DNA from 3 places in the Secundilactobacillus malefermentans genome. Region 3 is predicted to be linked to each of the others. Evidence: riboswitches for the same ligand, from Rfam matches in the RefSeq annotation. Region 3 holds a riboswitch; each other region holds the start of a gene.
The links. Region 3 has a riboswitch for thiamine pyrophosphate ahead of thiM (hydroxyethylthiazole kinase). Riboswitches for the same ligand answer to the same signal wherever they lie in the genome.
Positions count from the first base shown of each region.

Region 1: linked by a shared signal. The riboswitch ahead of tenA (thiaminase II) and the one ahead of thiM (hydroxyethylthiazole kinase) in region 3 are both predicted to bind thiamine pyrophosphate.
Region 2: linked by a shared signal. The riboswitch ahead of FGL90_RS02670 (ECF transporter S component) and the one ahead of thiM (hydroxyethylthiazole kinase) in region 3 are both predicted to bind thiamine pyrophosphate.

Region 1 covers NZ_CP042371.1:837,295-845,173, reverse strand. The annotation lists gene FGL90_RS04175 (flavodoxin) at 1-188, shown strand, start outside; gene FGL90_RS04170 (DUF3737 family protein) at 262-1,128, shown strand; gene FGL90_RS04165 (MalY/PatB family protein) at 1,129-2,295, shown strand; gene tenA (thiaminase II) at 2,351-3,028, opposite strand; TPP riboswitch at 3,076-3,164, opposite strand; gene FGL90_RS04155 (acyltransferase family protein) at 3,223-4,275, opposite strand; gene FGL90_RS04150 (MFS transporter) at 4,508-5,725, opposite strand; gene FGL90_RS04145 (DNA/RNA non-specific endonuclease) at 5,850-6,746, opposite strand; gene FGL90_RS04140 (KxYKxGKxW signal peptide domain-containing protein) at 7,041-7,769, shown strand.
Region 2 covers NZ_CP042371.1:533,614-541,492, forward strand. The annotation lists gene FGL90_RS02660 (Cof-type HAD-IIB family hydrolase) at 1-605, opposite strand, end outside; gene FGL90_RS02665 (D-alanyl-D-alanine carboxypeptidase family protein) at 635-1,903, opposite strand; TPP riboswitch at 2,033-2,122, shown strand; gene FGL90_RS02670 (ECF transporter S component) at 2,239-2,805, shown strand; gene FGL90_RS02675 (ABC transporter ATP-binding protein) at 2,821-4,260, shown strand; gene FGL90_RS02680 (energy-coupling factor transporter transmembrane component T family protein) at 4,257-4,913, shown strand; gene FGL90_RS02685 (hypothetical protein) at 4,976-5,335, shown strand; gene FGL90_RS02690 (hypothetical protein) at 5,423-5,989, opposite strand; gene FGL90_RS02695 (C40 family peptidase) at 6,186-6,755, opposite strand; gene FGL90_RS02700 (LBP_cg2779 family protein) at 7,013-7,204, shown strand; gene FGL90_RS02705 (hypothetical protein) at 7,286-7,633, opposite strand; gene FGL90_RS02710 (hypothetical protein) at 7,653-7,879, opposite strand, start outside.
Region 3 covers NZ_CP042371.1:1,008,209-1,016,087, forward strand. The annotation lists gene FGL90_RS04850 (NCS2 family permease) at 1-1,108, opposite strand, end outside; gene FGL90_RS04855 (aldo/keto reductase) at 1,288-2,229, opposite strand; gene FGL90_RS04860 (NAD(P)H-binding protein) at 2,327-2,887, shown strand; gene proB (glutamate 5-kinase) at 2,970-3,815, shown strand; gene FGL90_RS04870 (glutamate-5-semialdehyde dehydrogenase) at 3,802-5,049, shown strand; gene FGL90_RS04875 (hypothetical protein) at 5,119-5,469, shown strand; gene FGL90_RS04880 (polysaccharide deacetylase family protein) at 5,519-6,301, shown strand; TPP riboswitch at 6,408-6,513, shown strand; gene thiM (hydroxyethylthiazole kinase) at 6,584-7,375, shown strand; gene thiD (bifunctional hydroxymethylpyrimidine kinase/phosphomethylpyrimidine kinase) at 7,392-7,879, shown strand, end outside.

The sequences.
Region 1 (7,879 bases), 170 kb from region 3:
TTTTACAGCAGGCGACGCTTTCTGGCAAAGTTATCCACCCATTTTGTACACATGAGGGGAGCGGGTTTGGCAATTGCCTCGAAGTCATTCATGAGCTCGTCCCCGATGCAACGATTGCGAAAGGATTACCGATGCGCGGGTCACGGGTAGGATGTGCAAGTCAGGCTGTTTCAAATTGGCTAAATTAACTTATTAATACAACGATTAGTGCTAAAGTAGAACTTACGGAAAGTTTCTTTTTAGGCATAAGGAGGACTTATATTGACAACTTATCAAAATCAATTATTCACTGGTGAACGATCACTCTTTGCGGAGCAGGACGCCACCCTCAACCAAGTCACATTTAGCGATGGTGAATCGCCATTGAAGGAAAGTCGCAACATTAACTTGAAGAACACCATTTTTAAATGGAAGTACCCGCTTTGGTACAGCAATCACATCGAAGCAGATCACATCATTTTGGAAGAAATGTCTCGATCCGGAATCTGGTATACCAACGATATCAAAGTGACAAATAGTTCCATCCAGGCGCCCAAAGAATTTAGGCGGGGCAAGGGAATTACCCTGATTAACGATTATTTTTCAGATGCAGATGAGACATTGTGGAACTGTTCGAATATTCATATTGAAAATGTGCAGGTCCGCGGTGACTACTTTGGCATGAACAGCGAAAATATTTACGCGGACCACCTCAGCTTAATTGGAAACTACGGGTTTGATGGCGCTAAAAACGTTGAGATTCATAACTCAACGTTTGTGACCAAGGATGCTTTTTGGAACTGTGAGAACGTGACCATTTACGATTCCACCATTAACGGTGAGTACTTGGGCTGGAACACCAAAAGTCTAACGCTCATTAACTGTACCATTGAGAGTGATCAGGGCCTTTGCTACATCGACCACCTTGTCATGAAAAACTGCACGTTACTCGAGACCGATTTGGCATTCGAATACTGCAGTGATATTGATGCGGACATCCATTCCAATATTACTAGCGTTAAAAATCCAATCAGCGGCATCATTAAAGCTGAGTCAATTGGCGAATTAATTATGGAAGTCGACAAAGTGGATCCATCAAAGACGACCATCATCACCAATGACGCTCAGACAGAAAGACGGGCGGGCTAAATGGCTAATTTTGAGCAAAAATTGAACCGCCGCAACACAAATTCCGTCAAATGGGACATCAAACCGAATGAACTGCCAATGTGGATTGCAGATATGGACTTTCAAACGGCACCCGCAATTATTGAGGCGCTGCGCAAGAAGGTCGACTTTGGCGTTTTTGGTTATGAAGAGCCGGGGGACGACTACTTTGATGCTGTCGCAAATTGGTACCAAACGGAGCATCACGCTCATTTGGAAAACGAGTGGCAGATATTCTGTACTGGCGTTGTACCAGCTATTTCGTCCATTGTTCGCAGTAGTAGCAACGTTGGCGACACCGTTTTGGTACAGGAACCGGTTTATAATATTTTTTACAATTCAATCGAAAATAATGGGCGACACGTGCTATCAAACGACTTAGTTTATGATGAAACGAATCACCGCTATCATATCGATTTCGAGGACCTGGCAGCTAAATTAGCAGAACCACTGACAACGTTGATGATTCTTTGTAACCCACACAATCCGGTGGGCAAGGTGTGGTCACGGGATGAGCTCACTAAAATTGCAACGCTATGTCAAAAGAACCACGTCACCTTATTAAGCGATGAAATTCATGGGGATCTCGTCTTTGGAGAGCCTCACTATACGCCCGTTTTCTCACTACCTGAAAATTTGCGGAACAACACCATCACTTGTGTGTCACCCAGCAAGACGTTCAACGTTGCGGCGATGCACGCTGCAACCGTTATTGTGCCCGAGCCTCATTTGCGCGCTTCAGTCTCTCGCGGCCTCAATAACGAGGAGCTAGGTGAGCCAAATTTTGCCGCATTACCGGGAACAATCGCTGCGTATACGCAGGGAGCTGACTGGTTGCATGAACTAAAGGCGAAGCTGACTGAGAACCGGGACGAGGTTGCCAAATTTGTTCGCGACCAGTTGCCACAAATTCGATTAGTGTCGGAGAACGCCACCTATCTACTTTGGTTCGATGTTCGTGACTTAACCGATGATGCGCAGAAACTGACCGACTTTTTGCGTCAAGAAACCGGATTAATTTTGTCGACCGGAAACGACTATCGTGGTGATGGCCACGACTTTATTCGGATGAACATTGCGTGTCCAACGGCACAGTTGCAAGATGCTTTGGCACGGTTGAAACAGGGAATAACAGCATTTAAAGGTTAAAAAATGGTTTAACCCGGACTATTTCCGTTGGGTTAAACCATTTTTGTGTGTTTATTTAAATACTTAAACTTTCGTACGGCCATTTTTCTTTGGTATAAGCCATTTCCCAGAATTCGAGCTCATATTCACTACTTTTCATGAAGGCATCCTTCATGTCGACTTGTTCTGCGGCATCAACTGCCGTACTTTCGCGGTCAACGAGGTCAATCATATCCGTCGTTGCGGTTGTGAACGCATCAGCTGCGTAGCCATCAATGAATTGCTGATAAATGGGAACGGGGGATGTTGCCTGGCTCAACTGCTTTCCAATGTTGCTATACAGCCAGTAACAGGGGAGGAGTGCAGCAATTGCCCGCGCCGGAGACCCGGCGTTCAGTTCGTAGTACATGTGAGTCACATATTTATAAGTTGCTGGAGACAAAGGGGTTGCGGCAATTTCAGCTTGAGAAATCGTTAACTGGTTAAGCATATCGTTACGGATGAGCGTTTCTTCGTTGTCTTCAGCGCCAGCGCCTGCTAACAAAATGGCCTTATCTTGAGGATTAGTCACTTTTGCGGCGATAATTTCGTGCAATTTACCAAATTCCATTAAATAGTGTTGATCCTGTTTGAGATAGTAGCGAAACGTTGCCAGTGGAAGCGTTCCAGCCGCTAGTTCCTGAATAAATGGATGGCGCATGCTCTTTTGCCAAAGTGGTTTAGCTGTCGTGTATAAATCATCAGTAAATTTCATCGTAATTCCCTTCCAGACTGAAAAGCGACCACCTACAAAACGCAGGGGTCGCTTACTTTTCGACTTCCTTCGTCAGTATTAACTGCACAGGTTCAATGGGTCTAATCTCAGCCAAATGGCACCCCAGTCCGATAAATTTAGTTTTATGGTTACACGATTATTATAGCTTAAAAGGCTGACAAATACTGCTCATTCTAATCTTTGCTAGAACTAAAATTTCGCGAGCTCTTATTGCCTTGAATCTTTTGCTTAATTGCCTGATACAGGACCATCACGATGACCGGTAACAGAACCCCCGCAACAACTTGCCATTGCCATGAGGTCCAGCCGATTCGATCCATGATGTCAAAAATGAATCGGTGCCAGTACATGATGACCAATGAATGCTCACCAATGATGGCCAGCAAGCCACCGGTAAATGGAATCCATTTGGAAACGTAGTACGAAACTCCGAAGACGCCTGCGACCATTAAAAATGGAACGATGGCAACCCAGGTTGTCGCGTTGGCAGGGCGGGCGTTGATACTGTGTGACTTCATGAAGAAGGCAAAGTGGAATTTATCCAAATGCTCCATGTACAGCAAGAACGCACCGATGGCCATACTGCCCAGAACCACATACCATTTTTCAATCAGTTGGCGTGCGTGTCTGAAAAATTCGCGCCCCATGAACATAAAGAAGAAGGCGAGAAATGTGATATCGAAGTCCCACGGCGTTGCGTAAAAGTTAAAATGTTTCCAAATTGTGATGTGCGTGTAGGACATGCCAACAATCAGGCTTAGAAAAGCAAGAATGTATTGAAGGCGAACTGATTTAACGTAGGTAATCACGAACGTTGTGACGATTAACGATAGAATGAAAACTTCGATAAACCACGAATTTGTGACGTAAAGGTTCAGCGTTCGGCCACCCCAAAGTAATCGAAGGAAATAGCCCCGGGTATACCACCATTGTTTGTCATAGATAAAGTGATACGCCAGGATGAAGAAGGCACCTAGGACAAAGTAGCCAATCAGTAACGGCCAAATGCGCTTTTTAAAGAATGCCCACCACGTTGGAATAATCTTATGTAAATCATTTGAGATTGGTTTGAGGAAAAAGCCCCCAACAATGAAGAACAGTGGCATGTGCCACCAGTATATAAAATGGAAAAAAGCCCCATGATACGGTAAATTATGTCCTAAAACGACGGCGATAATCCCAAAGGCTTTTGCAACGTCAATCCACTGGATTCGTTGGCGCTTCATAATTTTGTCACCCCTATATTTTCTATCGAATAATAACCATTATAATACTAAGTGTTTTAAAGTGTCATTTCAGCTGTTTAATGGTTACAAGTTGGTTACAGGATTCACTAGCAAATAAATTATTTTTTGGGTTCAAACAAAAATTAGGACAGGAGCTAGTATTTAATTGTTTTCATAATATCAATTTCATAGATAAGTCAAAAAAAGAGCTAATCGTTTTTGATTAGTTCTTTTACTTTGCCATTGATTGAGTAGTTCTACGATCCTTGCGATATGCTCGCGTTACGACAACCAAATTAATGAGAACCAGAAGAACGGTCATCAGAAAGACATAACGGTAATCTAAGGCACTCGCAACAGCCGAGGCTAACAATGGGCCAATCACTGATCCAATTGCCTGGAAGGATTGATTATAACTAAAAATTCGACTCACAACTTCGCTGGGGGTGTTTAGGGTCATCACCGTTTGCGTGACGGGTAGCAGGGCGGCGTCAGAAATTCCGACCAAGAAGCGGAGAATCCCTAGTTGAATGACGGTTGTCACGAAGAACATTGGGAAGAAGACGACCCCGCAGAAAATGAGCCCAACAATGAGGACCTTTTGCGGGCCAATTTTATCACCAAGCGCCCCCAATTGTGGTGCTGCAAAAATAGTCGCGATACCGGGAAGCGCCGCAATTACCCCACTCACAAACGCCACGTTACCCGAACCATGCATGAGTTCTTTGATGAAGAGACTCAAGATTGGGTTAATGGAGGTCGTTGCCGCTTGAATCAGCATGGACGAAATAATCATCGCCCAAACGATTGAAGGGTTTTTGATATGGACAAACGGGCTCTCGGATTTGTCCTGACTGGTTGTGGGATGAAAATTTTCTTTCACAAAGAAGAGGGTGGATAGTGATGCAATCAACATCAAGCCACCAAAGCAATAGAACGGAATTCGGTAGCCCAAAATACCAGCTAAGAATCCACCGATAATGGGCCCAATTAATTGCCCACCGACGTTACCGGTTGTGAGGGTGCCCATCACGCGGCCACTTTGGTTCATTGGAACTTCACTGGCCATCAGGGCGTAGGCGTTGTTAATATAACCAGAAAAGGCACCCTGAATAAGTCGCAAGGCAATCAGAATCCAAACGTTTGGTGACAGACCAGTAAGGGTGGCCGTGATCGTCATTCCGACGGCGGCTCGCATCAGCATTGGCTTACGACCTGTCCGATCGGCTAATTTCCCCCATAATGGTGAAACGATTGCTTGACTGAGAAAGGTGACGGCAAATGCGACCCCACTTAAAATGCTTAATTCGGCTTTGGAGTAATTTCCCATTTCAGAAATGAATAGGGGTAAGAATGGCAAACTCATGCTGGACCCGGCACCCGTGACAAAGTTGCCAAGCCAAAGGGCCCATAAGTTTCGTTTCCATTGTACTGGTTTCGATGCGTTCATGTGATGATCTCCTAAATTGATTTATAACGTTTATCATAGTAGTTCTTCACAAAAAAATCATCATTCCAAAGTAAAAAATGGAATGATGATTTATTTTCGTAGTTATTGTTGTACGGAAAATTAATTAGCTAACCTTACTGTATCCAGTGGCATAGTTAAGCTTCATGCCAGGTTGCGTATTAGGTAAGTAAACTGAGAAGCGAACCGCGTTTGAATGAATGGATTGAGCCTTCATTTGAACGCCGCTTGCGAGGAGATTGTTTCCCTTGAAAACTGGTTTAACTTGATAGCGAATATAGTGTTTCTTGCTAGATTTTAGATAACTAGCAACTTTATTTTCATACTTTACCATGCCGGGATCATTGAGCTCGCGAGTACCAGTAATGAGATTCTTCAGGTTGTTATTTTGACCCGTTAATTGATAACCAATTAAGTGGCTCCGGTTATAAAGCCAGCCAGTTTTAATTTTTTTATTGTGCCAAGCGGTCGGGTTCACGTAAAGGGCTTCTCGCTCACCTTTAGGCATCAACTTTTTATTTAGCATGGCGTTAGCAGTGGTAGCCCGGTTCAATCGATCCAAGTTACCGAACTTTTGCCATGCCCCCTTTTTAAGTGAAAGGGTGGCTTTTGAGAAGCCAGGTTTATTGCTGTTGAGAACTTTTACTTTATATTTCCCAGAAGTAACGTATTTTCCCGCTGATTTCTTGGCTTTTTTGGTTGCGGCCTTGGCCTTCTTAACGGTGGTCTTTTTAACGACCTTTCGTTTGCCCGGTTTGTAGTCCGTCTTTGCCAAAGTTAAGCCGCGCTTTTTGGCGGCACTTAAAGTAACCTTGTAGATTTTCTTTGCGCGGTTAAGCCCTTTATTACCTTTGTGATAAAAGTAATGTTTACCCGTTTCAGTCACGTAAACGTGCGTGGCTGCTTGGGCAGTTTCTGGGTTGATGATTGCCGTAGTCGCCCCTACGGAAAATAATGCAAAAAAGACAACAATAATGGTTAAAAATTTACGATGTTGTTTCAATGACCCCACTCCTTTAATGTGTTTTTGCCGCTTAAATGATAAAGATGGAAGCGTTCCCCAACGGCATAGGTATATTATTCCAGAGTTTGGTTGATTATTCAATGCTAACTAGCTATTGATGACGCACGATGATTTTAATCTTCAATTAATCTTCAATTAACCTTCATTTAAACAATATGATAAAAAAGGGAACGTTTTTAAACGTTTAAATAAAGTTGCGTAACTGCGGGTAAAGATGATGTTAAGTTAATAACGGTTACAAATACAAAACTTCAAATGTAGGGAGATTTTAGTATGAGTGAACAAAAAGTTCGTTTCAAGATGTACAAGTCCGGCAGAAATTGGGTATTTGCTGCGATTACCGTCATCACGTTTGGAACAGGATTGGCAATTTCAAATTCGTCCGCCAGCGCCGATACCACTGGTGATACGGCAACAACGACTGCCACTGCAACAACCACGTCTAGCGGTAGTTCAGGGAGTGAGGATGCGGCTGACAGTAGTGATGCCGCGACTACGACGTCTGGAACCGCTACAACTGCTGCATCAAGTACCTCTAGCACTAGTTCGGATACGACGGCGACTGATGCCGACACGACAGCTGCAACGACTTCAGCTGAGTCATCAACTGCCGCAACTAGCACCGCTACCAAACAGGCTAAAACGGCTGCTACCGTGGCGGCTGACACGACTAGTGAGTCTAGTGATGTAAGTGCAACTAGCACAACTGATGATACCGCCGACACAACTGCCGATGCCGATTCAACCACTATTTATAATGATCCTTCTGAGTCAACGAGTACGCCTTCAACACAAAATGACGTAACGCACGATACCACGGTGACGGCAACGGACAGTAGTACCGGTGATACCGTTTCAACCGGTGACTCGCAGACAAATAATTCGGGTGTTTCGGCCATTGTCAATGTCGATACGGCAACCGATTTGAACGAAAATACTTCCGTCACTAATACAAGTGATACGGATAAGGTCATTGAAGACATCCAACTGCTACCTAGTTAGAACGTTACGAGTACTGGGACGACAGCAACCGTTGTCGCCGATGCTTCGCGAATTTCAGCCACCGGTTTGGAACTCACTTACAGCAATGAAGCCGATACTTCCACATCACT
Region 2 (7,879 bases), 470 kb from region 3:
CACTCTTTTTGAAGTTGTTTTAACGCATAGGCTTTATGAACGTGCGGCAAAATAACATCGAGGCCCCCAAGCCCACTTGAGGTAGCCCTAAGTTTTCCGGAAAATGTTTCGTTAAATAATTTTTCCTTTGCGCGAACATCCTCATCTTCCCAGGTTAAATCAACTTTATAAATGTCATCACTTACCGTCATCAAATCAGTGACCGAATTGAATTTGCTGTAGAAGTAACTGGATTCCCCAAATCGAGTTGAATCCGACTTCAATTCTGTGTAAGCACCATTTTTCCCGGAAAGAATGACGTGAACTTCTGCAAATGCTGGTTCTGACATGACCCAATTAATCGCTTTTTTCCAAAGTTCGCTAGGAATAACTTCCGATTGGATAATTTGATCATTAACGGCGATCACTGCGCCATTTTCCGCAACGTAGGTCACTTCGCCTTTGATATCGGCGAAAGTTTCCTTCAAATGTATTAATTGATTTCCGCTTGCCGCAACAAAATGAATTTCCGCCTGATTCATTTGGGTCAATAATTTTTGAAACCTTGGTTGATTAAACATTCGATTATCCTTTAAAAAAGTACCATCCATGTCTGTTGCAATCATTTTAATCACGTGTAAGCTCCTCCAAACCATTAATTAATGTGAAATTGGGATTGTAACTTCAGCTCACCCAAAAGCGACTCCTTTTGCCGATTTGTATTTCGTTCCATTTTGAACTGCTTAGTTAGCGAAATGGCTCCGATTGGTACGTTGATCGTCTTAGTATACTTCATCAATTTATCGGTATCCTTAAACGCATTCTTATCTTTCAAAATAACGGTCACAATCCGATTACCATGCAGGGCAGCCGTTCCAACGTAACAAATCCCCGCCTTTTCGGTGTAGCCAGTCTTCAACCCATCAACTTGAAGCTGATTATCATAGTCTGCTGCTCCCTCAAGTAGTGGATTATAATTGTAAAGCGTTTGACCATCGACCTTTTTTGTTCGTTGATTGCTGAAGTCGACTATTTCGGGATAACGCAATAATAATTTTCTCGCTATCGTTGCTAAATTGCTTGCGGAAAGCTTATTGGCGCCGTCACGACTGCTACCTGGTAAAACTAAATCAAACTTTTTTAAGTCTTCATTTTCAAGCCCAGATGCAGATACAAAATGAGTTTGTGTCAAATGCCAATCTTGCGCAGTTTGATTCATTAGGGCAACAAATTTTGTATTTGATCCAGCCACCCACTCGCCAAGCGCGATGGCAGCATTATTGGATGATTGCACCACCGCTGCATTCACTAAGTCGCGAACCGTGTATTGATGCGTTGTTTTAAATTTGAACCCACCATATTCAGTATCTCGACTCATCTTGATTAAGTTCTTATTCTGGGTTGCCGTCACAACCTGGTTCCAGCCATTTTTCATTGAGTGAACCTTTGTTAAAACGAGGTACAGCGTCATTAACTTTGCGGTTGAAGCAACGAGCTTTGGACTATTCACATTTTTAGCATACAACGTCTGTCCGGTGGCGAGATTCATCGACAAAGCGGCCGTTGCGTTCTTCAAATTTGGTCCCGTTGCATTTGCTGCCCTTTTTAAATAACGCGACCAAATCCAACCTTGCTTTTGGTCACTAAGGTACACGTAGCTTACCCTGGAGACGCCACGACTCGAAACCGCGCTGCTCTTCTTAACGACGTACGAGATTCGATTAACATCCGTCCCAACTGAAAGGGTCTGCTTGGTACGGGGATTGTAGATGGTCGCGGCGCTATTCACGATTCGATAGGCTTGTGGCTGACTCAGCACTTCACTCACCGACTGCCCAGCCGCGGCATGCCCCGTCATTGGCATCATGAAAAGCAGACCAAAAACTGCCACAATGAGCCTAAATAAAATTTGCCGATATTTCAACCGTTATCACCTCACCAATTTGTTACCCTTAATTTTAGCAAATTCAAATGAGAAAGACAGGCTTACAGCAAAACTTAAACTTCTTGCAACCCCTTTCAATTTCTGGTAGTCTTGGTACTGTAAATTAGTTAAATATGTCTGGGGTGCCATTTGGCTGAGATAACACCCATTGAACCTGATCTGGTTAGTACCAGCGAAGGGAGATAAAATGAACGGTTCTATCATCTTTTTAGACGTGGAAACCCTCGACTCAGCTAGAGTCGGGGGCTTTTTATTTGGAAAAACACCCCTTTTCCACATTTAACTAACTACAACATTTTAAAGGGGGATTCACTATGAATATATTTAAAGCTTGGCATTTACGCGACATTATCACACTTGCCTTAATTTCCATCTTCTTTGGTGTCATCTACTGGGTCATCATTCCACTTTACAATGGCCTAACCATTGCACTTACGCCAATTGGTCTTGGACCAGCCGCCAACGACATTTTGATGGGCGTTTGGGTCATGGCTGGACCGTTAGCTGGCTACATGTTTAGAATTGCCGGCTCTGCCACCCTTGGCGAACTTCTCGGCTCCGTTGTTGAAATGTTTCTTGGTGGCCAATGGGGCGCAAGCACGTTAATCTCCGGAATTGTCCAGGGAATTGGATCAGAATTAGGCTTTACGTTGACTGGCTACAAACTGTACAACTGGTTCAGTCTAAGCTTAAGTGTTTTCACCACAACGGTTGTCACGTTTGGCTGGGACATGATTCGAAATGGGTACAATAAATATCACATTGGTCTATTACTGACCCTATTTCTCATTCGATTGGTCTCCACTTTCTTTTTCAGTGGCGTCCTCGTCAAATTGATCATGAATCTTTTAGAGAAGAGCCATATTTTAGCACCGCGTTAAATTGGAGGAATTCTTGTGGCAGCCGTAACGATTAAGAATCTTACATTCTCATACTCAACTGAACACACTAGCCTACCAGCGACGCTCAAAAATCTAAACTTAACGTTTCCTAGTGGAAAGTTCTCATTGCTCATCGGACCTTCTGGAACCGGAAAATCGACTTTACTCAAACTACTCGCAAATTTGTACCCTGCATTTCGTGGGCGTTTAGAGACGGGCACAATTTTGTATGACGACCAATCGCTTGCCGACATGCAGCCTAGCAGCATTAGTCGAATGGTTGCCCTCATGTTTCAAGATCCGGACCAACAATTTGCAATGGATACAGTTGAAAATGAAATCATCTTTGCGCTAGAAAATTTACAGGTTGCCCCTGAACAAATCTCCGCAGCCGTCGAGCGGGCGCTTGAATTTGTCGACATTACAAATTTGCGTCATCGCGTTCTTTCTACTTTGTCTGGCGGAGAAAAGCAGAAAGTGGCATTGGCAATCATCGTTGCCATGGATAGCGATGTCATTTTGTTGGATGAACCATTTGCCAGTATCGATCGCGGTTCGCGTCAGTTCCTCTTAAACCGCCTTGCAAAATTACGAGATGACGCTGGAAAAACCATCATTTTGGCAGACCACAATTTGAGCGGTTACCAAGATTTGGTGGATGCCGTCTTTGAGCTCGACCCTGCAGCAAAACAGATTACGCGTTTGTCAGATGAGCAAGCCGAAAACCGGTTTGCCAATTTTGACCACCAACTCTCACCCGTCAAATTAGGCATCCCCACCGCTGAGGAAAGCCAAGTCCTTCACCTTAGCCAATTAACGCTGGCCACGCCAAGGGAAACTTTGGTGCATGTCGATTCTTTAGGATTTGCTAAGGGAAAGATTACCCTCCTGACTGGTGAAAACGGCTCTGGTAAATCAACACTCTTTAACGCCATTACGCGATTGGGCCACTATCAAGGACAAATTACTTATCTTGCCGATGACATTCAAAAAATCCGCCTAAAGCGCTACGCCATGCAAGTTGGCCTCATGTTTCAAGATGCTCAATCACAGTTTCTGGGAATCACGGTCGACGAGGAGCTCGCCATCTCCAAAAAAGCGAGTCATCATCCTGATTATTATACCGATTCCAAAATTACAGAAATGCTTACCACTATTAATTTGAGTGGCCGCGGTGACCAAGTTGTTTATTCATTAAGCGAGGGGCAAAAGAAAAAGCTGCAACTCTTAGAAATGCTCATCGTGGGCTCACCCGTTCTTCTTTTAGATGAACCTTTAAAGGGACTCGATCTCAAATCAGTTACCGAGGTTGCTACCTTCATTGCAACGGCCAGCCATGAGTTGGGGCAAACTTTCATCATAATTAGTCATCAGCTAACCGGACTTGCAGCCATTGTAGATTATCATCTGACTTTAGCTAACCAAACGCTGACTTATGAGGAGGAACTAAAATGAATCCCAGCATAAAAATGTTACTGGCATTATTGATTGCCGTTGAGGTTTCATTCACCCAGTCATGGTCAGTCAACCTCATTCTCGTTTTGGGAAGCTTAATTTGGCTAATCGCGGTCAAAGTAGCCCCTCGAAAGATTGGCCTGCTCTTCTTGGTGCCAATTCTACCCGCCATTGCAATTACAATTTCAATGTACCTTTGGACTGATCAATCCGTCCACTTTATCCTCGTTCTGGTCACTCGGATTTTCGCCTACGTTTTTGTAGGATCAGTTGCCACTTTGACAACGACCCTTCAGGAGTTGATCCTTTCACTCGAACAAAATGCAAAGCTTCCCTCGAAGTTTGCGTATGGATTCTTGGGTGCCTTTAATTTGATTCCCAAAATTATCAACGAAGTCGCCATTATTCGATCGGCAGGTCGCATGCGGAATCAAACCATGCATTTTTGGTCACCCAGCCTTTATTTCAAAGCTATTTTAGCATCCCTAAACTGGTCTGAAAATTTAGCCGAGGCCATGACTTCTCACGGATTCGTTGAGGATGTTCGGCGGACTCACTACCGAATAATCCACGTTCCTCACCATAATTATTACGAATTCGGCGCCATACTAGTCGTTTTACAACTGCTGCTATTCGCCACCCCACTTCCCTGATGGCATAAACCTACCCGTTATACTAAGAATGGCTTATAATAAGGGGGTAAGGGGTGATTTCAATGAAAAAGTCTAATTTCAAAAATTTTACAACAATCTTTGGATTGGCTGCCGCAATTATCGGCCTTCTGCTAGAAGTGATTGCCTTCATAATTGATTTCGATTCTCAAACGAGCGCAGACGGCGTCATTGCTGGTGCCACACTACTTGCCATTGGTGTTGCCTTTCTACAAAGTAAATCCCTCGTAACGGAACTAATTTTGCTTACAATCAGTTCATTGGGATTCGGCTATTTTGTCTTTGTTCAAACCAGTCAAAATTGGCTGTGGGCTATTTTAACCACTATTCTAATTGACCTTCTATTAATTTATTTCTTAGAGGTCCGATCAAAGATTCGCCAAAATCATAGTAAATGGTTCTAAAAAAAGAGTAGCTAGAAAAAGTTTCATTTTCTAGCTGCTCTTTTGATATTGTATTTAATTAAACTCGCTTTTTTCTAATTGTCGTCATCATTTATAACTTGCCACGTAATAGAAACTTGCCCCACCGTTATCCGAACGATAAAGTTCACCACTCGTTGTCACTTCAAACCAGGCAACTGTTGGTGCGGTGTTGGGATCAACACCCTTTGCTTTCATATTGGCTGAATTATGATTTTCCGTTACTTGAATAACTGTCGCATTATTCGAACTCTTATAGGATGACATACTAATATCTTGCCGTTGATATTGTTGCTGAACTTGTGAATAGACCCAGTTATACATCTGGTTCTGACTCAATTTGGCAGTCTTAGTTTTAGGTTGACTTGAACTTGACGCTTTCGAACTATCCGCGTTAGACTCGCTACTTTTTTTGGCTTGGGTTTGCTTTTGACTGCTACTGCTACCCAAGCTACTTGTTGAACTGCTATCCGATTCGCTCGAACTAGCAGGTTCGCTGCTAACGGCCTGTTTCTTACTCGATTGACTAACCGCTTGTGATTGGTCACTATCGGATTTACTTGTCTGATTCCCACATCCTACAAGTGTTAAGCCCAAACTAACGATTAAAATGCTGATTAAGTGAATTTTTTTCATTTTGTCGGATTCTTACCTTTTAAGATAAGTTTCCATCCCCCCCAAAGGTTAATTAACTCACCAACATTATAACATCTCTCTCAACTTTATTATCTAAATCCAACAAAAAAAGAACCCACCATCGCTGGTGAGCTCCCTGCTTGATAAACTACAAAGATATTGTAGTTGTAATCAAAAAATGATTACCAAAAATTTATTAACGGTTAACTGTTCCGGCGAAACTAGGCATGAATGCACTATTAATTGTTTCAATCTCAACATTTTGACCTGGTTGTGGCGCTGCTACGAACTGATTATTGCCAATGTAAATTGCAACATGGTACGTTGCACCCTTTTGACCCCAGAAAAGCAGGTCTCCCGGTTTAGCATCTGCTACCGCTTTAGTTGTTACTTTACCTTCTTGGGTCACAGTGTAGTGACCTAATTGGATATTTGCAGCATTGCGGTAGACATAATCAGTTAGTCCTGAACAGTCCATTCCCTTCAAGGACTCTCCGCCCCATACATAAGGAATGTTTTCGGAAGCGAGCTTTTTGGCAAGAGTGACAACTGCCGTACTCGTTGAATCACTGGTACTACTAGATTTTACCGTAGCAGTACTGGTTGAGCTGGTTGCCGTATTCACCTGGGTACTACTCGACGCATACGGTAATGGTTGAATTGTGGTGTTCGTACTCGACACAGTATCGGCATTCGCACTAATAATTGGTGTGGCTGTAAAAGCAGCAACTGCTGCAATTGCTAAAATCGATGTTCTAAATTTCATATATTCACCTCATCATTATTTTGAGTCATATTCACTATAACTTCTGCACATAACAGACTAATTACACACAAATATTATTATGATGACAAACAACCAGGCAGCTAAATAGTCAGCTTTTAGTTAGTTTACCGCACCAACCCGCTATCAGCAATGTTTTATTGTCAATATGCGCCTTTTTTTGAAACCTGTTTGTCACCTTTTTTAAAAAAATAGCTATAATAGAGATGTAGTTACTAACTAAAACCTGGAGGGATTGTATGGAAAAAGAATTAAATAATATCTCTGAAGACATCGTCACTTTCCAGAAGAAGCATAACCTCACCGATAATGAGCTAGCATTTAACGTCCACATTACAGTTGAACGATTGCATGATATTAAGTCAATGGAATCTGACCCTACGCCGGAAGAACACGCAATCATCAAAAAGTACTTTAACCAACACGCATAACGTCTTTATGCCTGTCTCTTACTAAGTACGGCTTACAAGTTTAAAACCACTAAAAAAGATGCGATTAAATCGCATCTTTTTTTAGTTTCTATTCTGTTTGACGTTTTGATTTCGTTTTATATTCGCTTCATGCTGAGCAGAGCTTTCTGCAACTTCACGCTGTTTGCGTATTTCGGCGTCCTTCTTAGCTTTCGCTTCGGCGGCCTTGCGCTTTGCAGTGCTTTTTTCTTTCCAGTAACTATATGCCCCAACTGCAATTAACGCTACAAACATTTGAACTGGGAAATATAACCAAGTTTGTGGATCAACCGGTTTGTGGGTCAAAATCGGACTCGCAAGATAATAGGCGGCAAATAAGATGGCAATCATCAGGACAATTTCTAACGTACTTGCAACCCACTTTGGAACTTGCTTATTCTTTCGCTTCATAATATGAAACTCCTCCTTGTTATAAATCCCCAGCTTGTTTCAACTGTTGTTCAATTAAATGAGCTTCCAAATAATCGAACCCAATTTGGGTGATATCAGCTATTGGAATGGACTTGCCAATTGCATCAGTGATTTGATTTTGTTCAATCTCATGAAAAATAATTCGTTCATTCGTAACTTCGCTTGGGTAACCAACGATTGAATCACCATCCTTCAAACGAATCTGAAGAACCCGTTTGAATGCTG
Region 3 (7,879 bases):
AATCAATTCCGCTCATTGATTGCGCCATGAGAATTCCGACGATAATCAAAGCTGGCGCGGTTACTTGGCTTGAAACAACGGCAAGTAGGGGCGAGAAGAACATTCCTAAGATAAAGAGACATCCAGTGATGATGGCGGTGAAACCAGTTCGGCCACCGACTGCAATCCCGGCAGATGATTCAACGAAAGCACCCATTGGGGAAGTTCCCAATAGTGACCCAACAACCATTGTTGAAGAATCAGCAGCAAGTGCCTTACCAATTCGTGGAATTTTATTGTCTTTAACGAGACCGGCTTGTTCAGCAAGGCCCACTAAAGTTCCAGTTGTATCAAAGAAGGTCACTAACAGGAACGTTAGCACAACGACCACCAGTTGCAGCGAATTAATATCAGTTACATGATAGAAGGCTTGCATAAAGGTTGGTTTCAAACTTGGAACACCGGAAACGATGTGGCTAGGAACCGCAATCAAATGGGTGAACATTCCCACAATTGTCGTACCAACCATTCCGATGAAGATGGCACCGGGAACCTTTGCGCTCATCAGAACCAGCGTTAGAATCAACCCAACAATTGTTAACCAAGTTGTCCCAACGTTTAAGGGCCCTAAGCCAATGATGTTCGACTTGTTAGCGACGACGAGCCCGCCTTCGCTTAACCCAATAAAGGCGATGAATAGCCCGATCCCGGCCGCAATCGCCATTTTTAAATCACGAGGAATTGCATCAACAATTTTTTCACGGAGTTTAAATGCCGTCAAAATGATGAACAGGATTGAGGCAACAAACACACCGGCTAAGGCAGTCTGCCATGGGAAGCCCATTCCGATGACAACGGAATATGAGAAGAAGGCGTTAATCCCTAAACTTGAAGATAGTGCAATTGGATAACGGGCAACAATTCCCATTACGAAACAGCCAAAGGCACTGGCTAGCGCGGTTGCTGTAAACACAGCGCCCTTATCCATGCCGGAGTCTCCTAAAACGCTAGGATTTACGAATAAAATGTAAACCATTGAAATGAACGTGGTTAATCCCGCAAGTGTTTCGGTACGGAAGTTGGTACCGAGTTCGTCAAACTTGAAATACTGAGCAATTTTGTTAGTCATTAATAAACGACTCCTTCAATAAATTATGATAAATGCGAAACACGAACATTAATTTCGCTAATGTTCGTGTTTTATACGACCTTTTACTTATTAATGATAACATCTTATGAATATAATGACAATACACGAATAAAAAAAGATAGCCTCCGATAAAGGTTATCTTTTTTTGAATGGAATTTTTAATTTGAAAGTGATTTAAAGGCATTATCAATTGAATTATAGTCGTTATCTGAAAGGGTAAGATCCATTGCTTTAGCATTGTTAAGGACCTGTTCCGGCTGTCTAGCACCAGGAATGACAACGCTAATCGCTGGATTTTTGATGTACCAAGCAAGAATTAACTGGGCCATGGTTGCATCGTGTGCATCTGCTAGAGGCTGTAAATTATTAACGGCTTGCACAATTCCAGCAAAGCGGTCACCTGAAAAGTTTGGGTTATTTTGACGTGGATCGTCGCTAGGAAAATCGGTTGCTTCATGGTATTTACCCGTTAAAAGGCCTGAACCTAACGGGAAGTAAGGAACAAATGAAATTTGATGTTCTTTGAGGTATGGGAAGAGGCTAGTTTCAGCATCGCGATGAATGAGGCTGTAATTATCCTCAATGATATCAATTTGGTTATCGACATTTCCCTCTTTAATTTGGTCGAGGCTGAAATTAGAAACACCGATTGCCCGAATTTTTCCGGCCTTTTTGAGATCAGCTAAAGCGTTAACAGCTTCTGCCTTTGGTGTGCTTGAGTCGGGGAAATGGATGTAAAAAATATCGATGTAGTCAGTTTTCAGACGCTTGAGTGCCTCATCAACTGATTGCTTGAGGAAAGCGGGTGAATTATTGAGTTTGCCATTTTGGGTAGGATCCTGCGCAGCCTTTGTCGCAATCGTCACTTTACTGCGATCGTACTTTTGTAAAACTTGGCCGATGATTTCTTCAGATCGACCAAGACCATAAGCATATGCCGTGTCTAATAGCGTAATGCCGTTGTCTAAGGCGGCTTCAACTACTTTGGCACCTTTGTCATCATCCAAATTCGGAAATAGATTATGGCCACCTACCTTATTCGTTCCCAATCCAAGTGGGGTTGAGACAACTCCAGTGTTACCAATTTTTACGATATCCATGACGACGGAACCTCCTTGTTTAAATTAACGTTAGCGTACCCCCAAAGTATAGTACACTGGAGGTATAAAAACATAATCATATGACGAGGCAATTGATTTGAAAACAATTTTGATATTAGGAGCAGCTCAACCGGTAGCTAAGCTAGTGGCGGCTCAGCTTCAAGGCCAGGACCAATATAATTTAAGGCTGTGGTCGACAGGTGATCCACACAAGGCGGCTGCCTATATGGATGCGGTAAAGAATGTGGACATCATCTATTCGGACTTTACGGGGATGGATGTTGACTGGAATATTGAGACGGTCACTGAGGCCATGCGCCAACAAGAAAATAACAGTGCTCGGTTCATTTTCCGATCAGTTTCGGGAATTGATGGAGAGCTAACAAATTCAGCTCAATATACGGGTATTCAGGATAAAGAGAAGTTTCTGGATCAACAGCGTTATGCCATCAAAATGATTGATGAGGCAGAAATTCCGTACACCATTTTGCGAGTGGGAAATGTGATTGACGGACCAAAGACAGATTTCACCATTTATAATGAAGGAAACCAGATTCCATTTGGAAATGTTTCATGTGAAACACTGGCCACAATAGTGGTTGACGAGATTTCAAATGCAGCACACGTTAATCAGTCAATTGGTATCATTGAAAAATAGGGATATAGCTTGCTATGAAAGCCTTTTTACGCTATTATCTGATAAACTATTAAAAACTAATTAGGAAAAAGGGGAAATCAAGATGCAAGTGGGGAACGCCAAACGCCAAATTAATGCGAATCGGATTGTGGTCAAGATTGGAACGAGCAGCTTGATTTACCCCGATGGCAAATTAAATTTAAAGACAATTGACCAGCTTGCTTTTGTGTTGAGTGCGCTTTGTAATCAAGGAAAACAGGTGATTTTGGTTTCCTCTGGCGCAATTGGCGTTGGGTTAAATCAACTAAATTTGACGGAACGGCCAACCAGTATTTCAGCACAGCAGGCCTTGGCATCCATTGGTCAAAGCAAGCTCATCATGATTTTTAATCAACGCTTTGAACACTATGGTCAGCAAATTGGTCAATTGTTGTTGACGCATGACGTTTTTGATTATCCGAAAAGTCGGCAGAATGTGCTAAACACATTTGAGAAACTGCTTCAACGCAACGTGATTCCAATCGTTAATGAAAATGATTCGGTGGCCGTTGATGAACTTGACCATAAAACGCGATTTGGGGATAACGATCAACTATCAGCGATTGTGGCGAGTCGAACAAACGCAGATTTGCTGATTATGCTGTCGGATATTGATGGTTTTTACAATATGAATCCCCTTAAAAGTCCGGATGCAGCACTCATTTCTGAGGTTGATCAAATCACACCTGCCACCTTTGAGGTTGCGGGTGGTAAGGGCAGTGAATATGGCACAGGCGGTATGTTTACAAAGCTGAAGGCTGCCGAACGACTCATGAACGAGAACCGCCAAATGGTGCTCGCAAACGGTCGAGAACCTAAAATTATATTTGATATTTTAGCCGGTATTCCGGTTGGAACGTGGTTTAACCCCCTTCAACGAAAGGAGTTTTCTAGTCATGGAAGCAAATAAATTAACGGTACTTGGTAAACAAGCCCAAACAGCGGCAAGTCAACTGGCCCAATTGGCTACAGCAAAAAAGAATGAGTTACTAGAAGCAATGGCGACGAGCCTAATCGCTCATCAAACTGAAATTTTAGCGGCAAATGCACGAGATCTCGCTGAAGCAACCCAGTTAAAGCAGAGCTTTATTGATCGCTTAACGTTAACGGCGGATCGACTTGCGGATATGGCTGCTGGCATGCGCCAGGTTGCCCATCTTGATGATCCAATCGGCAACGTTGATAAAATGTGGCGAAATGAGGCTGGCCTATTAATTGGTAAGCAGCGGGTTCCTTTAGGCGTGATTGGGATTATTTTTGAAGCGCGGCCAAACGTCACAGCCGATGCCGCAGCGTTGTGTTTTAAAAGTGGTAACGCCGTGATGCTTCGCGGTGGCAAGGAAGCAATTCAAACCAATATTGCGGTCAGCAATGCCTTGCGAAGTGCCTTGGAGGAACAACAGGTTGACGCTAACGCCATTCAAATGGTGACGGATACGACTCACGAATCTGCCAATGAAATGATGCAGTTAGTTGGCTATATCAACGTGTTAATCCCACGTGGTAGTCAACGGTTGATCCAGCACGTCGTTGAGACGGCAAAGGTTCCCGTCATCGAAACTGGTGCGGGAAACTGCCACATTTACGTGGATTCAGATGCTGATTTGCAAATGGCGATTGATATTACCGTCAACGCAAAGGTTCAACGCCCCTCCGTTTGTAATTCTGCTGAAAAATTAGTCATTCATTCGGCTGTTGCACAGAACTATTTGCCAAAGATTGCGGCTGCTTTAGCTGAAAAGGATGTGCAGTTGCGCGGTGATGATCGTGCTTGCAGCATTGTTCCCAACATGATTAAGGCGGATGAGGAAGATTGGTCGACTGAGTATAACGACCTGATTATGGCAGTGAAGGTGGTTGACTCAGAGGATGAAGCAATTGCCCATATTAATCGCTACAATACGAAGCATTCAGAGGCAATCATCACGAACAATTATCAAAATGGCCAAACCTTTTTGCAACAAATTGACGCGGCCTGTGTTTACATTAATGCGTCAACACGATTTACGGATGGTTTTGAATTTGGGTTTGGTGCTGAAATTGGGATTAGCACGCAAAAATTACATGCGCGTGGTCCCATGGGGCTGAACGAATTGACCTCGATAAAGTACATTATTTACGGAAATGGTCAGGTACGAAAATGAGAGTCATTCTTAGTCCTATTTAGAGAAAAGGCTGTTAAAATATAGATGAGAAATGGAGGTGATTCGCAGTTGGCTATCAAAGTTAATCGAGAACAATTAGATGTCGTTAAACAGAATATGATGGAAGCAAATCAGCGCTCTCATTTCATTATTTTTGAATCAGTTGAGAATCAGACTAGCGAGGCCCTGCGACTCATCACGGATTACGATAGTTTCCAAACGATTAAAGAGCAGCATCATGATGAAGCAAGCATGGCAATTGCGCAGGATATCGTTCCCATTACCGACACACTTGCAAAATGGGCATTGGCTGAGAATGCAGCGGCTAATAATCCGACTGATTCGGGTGTTTTGAAAGATTTGGAAAAGTGTACGAATGATGTTTTGAAAGAGAATAAATTAGCAGAAAATCAAGCTTAATATTATTGTTAGCGGCAAGTTGGTCACGTTTTGGAAGGGGAGATCCAAAATGAAAAAATCAATGATGCTTCATAGCAACCTATTTAAAAATGTGAATCGGGGATTCATTATGGTTGCCGCCGTTTCTGGGGGACTTTTTCTAGGGGGACAGCAGCAAGCTTCTGCAGCGACGACACCAGCACCAGTCGAAATTAATCAGGGCTTTGCTCACACAACTGTCGGAAACACAAAAAAGTATGTCAGTTTGACGTTTGATGATGGGCCAAGCCCAACATTGACACCGAGACTTCTAAAAATCTTGAAGAAGTACAACGTTCCGGCGACATTCTTTGAAGTTGGCTATAATGTGAAGGCGCATCCGGCAACCAGCCGTTTGGTCCTCAAGTATGGCCACACAATTGGGAATCATTCGTGGAATCATCCCGATTTGGCAGGCATGTCAATGAGAAGTGCCAAGAGTCAAATTAGTCGAACGGATAAGGTCATCTACAAGGCAACGAAGACTAAGCCGAAGTACATTCGTCCACCATATGGGTCAATTACGCACGCTGAAATTAAAGCGTTCAACCGTCCAATTATTCAATGGAACGTTGATTCATTAGATTGGTCCTATCTCAATGCGGCAAGAACAGCTAACCATGTCGTTGCAACCACTCATGGGCGTTCCATCATTTTGATGCATGATATTCATGCAACTTCGGTGGCGGCGGTCCCAAGCATTATCAAACGATTGCGAGCTAAAGGCTACGTTTTTGTTTCACTTGATAAGCAGTTTAACGGAAATTTGAAACCTGGTTATCAGTATTTTGGGTATGGTGATTATCGAAAGTAAATGAGAATGGTAGATTAATCAGGGCTTAGCTGGCTCTGATTTTTTTAATTGTATCCGTTTACTTTCTCATTGACTCAACCTTTGAATATCAGTATGATTGAACCATAAACAACACGAGGGGTGTCCATTAGTGGGCTGAGATGTTGCTGCACGCAACGATCCCTTTGAACCTGTAAGTTCACACTTGCGTAGGAACGTGTTATCAGTCGGTAAAGAAGTGAGGACCGTCATCCTATGTGTAAGGGTGGCGGTCCATTTTTGTGTTGAAAAAGGAGAAAATAAATGAAACTTTCACTATTAACTAAGTTACGACAACAAAATCCCATCGTCCTCAATATTTCGAACTTTGTCACGGTACAAGATGTGGCAAACGGCATCAATGCCATCGGGGGCTCACCCATCATGTCCGAGGAAATAGCTGAAACTGAAGCCATGGTACAAATGAGTCGTGCGGTTGCCCTTAATTTGGGTGCGTTTACGGAAGCCCAAGTCGCCCACATCCGAAAAATGGGGCGTTTGGCAAATGAATATGGCAAACCGGTCATCCTTGATCCGGTCGCAGTTGGGGCAGTGAAGTATCGATTGGAAGTGGCCCAACGACTGCTGACTGATTTTCAAGTGTCAGTCATTCGGGGTAACGCTGGCGAAATTGCAGCACTCGCAGAGGTAGACTGGGCAGCCAAGGGAATCGACGCTGGTGAAGGAAGCGGCGACCTCGTGGAGATTGCAAAGGCGGCAGCGAGTCGATACCACTGTGTTGTTATTTTAAGTGGCCCAACCGATGTTATTTCGGATGGCAAGAACGTGGTAAAGGTTGAAAATGGGACCCCCCTATTCCAACTACACGTGGGATCAGGCGACATGCTTTCAAGCATCGTGGGAGTCTTTGATGCCGTGGCGGATGGTGATGATTTTGAAGCTGCTCAAACGGCATGCCTGGTCTTTGCGGCAAGCGGTCAATTAGTGGCCGAGGAACTGGGAGCTGAATTGCCAGGAACCTTTTCAATGAAGTTGATGGACAAACTCCATTTAGTGACTGAAGCAGATATTGAGAAAATTGCGAAATTTAAATAGAAGGAGTTCAACAATAATGAGTGAAATAAATGAGTTTCCACAAACCTTAACCATCGCTGGAACGGATTCTGGCGGTGGTGCGGGCGTCATGGCGGACATTAAAACGATGCAGGAACGCCACACGTTTGCTGCAGCAGTGATTGTTGCGGTGACCGCACAAAATACGCTGGGGGTGCAGGATTTCATGGCCCTTCCAGAAAAAATCATTGATGAACAGTTTGCGTCCATTGCAGCTGATTTGAAGATTCGGGCGTGCAAAACGGGCATGCTAGCGGATGCGGAACACGTGCGAATTGTTGTGACTAATTTGAAAAAAGGTGATTTTGGTCCCCTAATTGTCGACCCAGTGATGATTGCAAAGGGCGGTGCTGCCTTATTAGCGGACGATGCAATTCAAGTTGTCCGGGATGAATTAGTTCCACTGGCAACCTTGATTACGCCAAATTTACCGGAAGCAGAACGTCTAACGGACATGAAAATTAACTCAAAAGCGGATATGGAGCA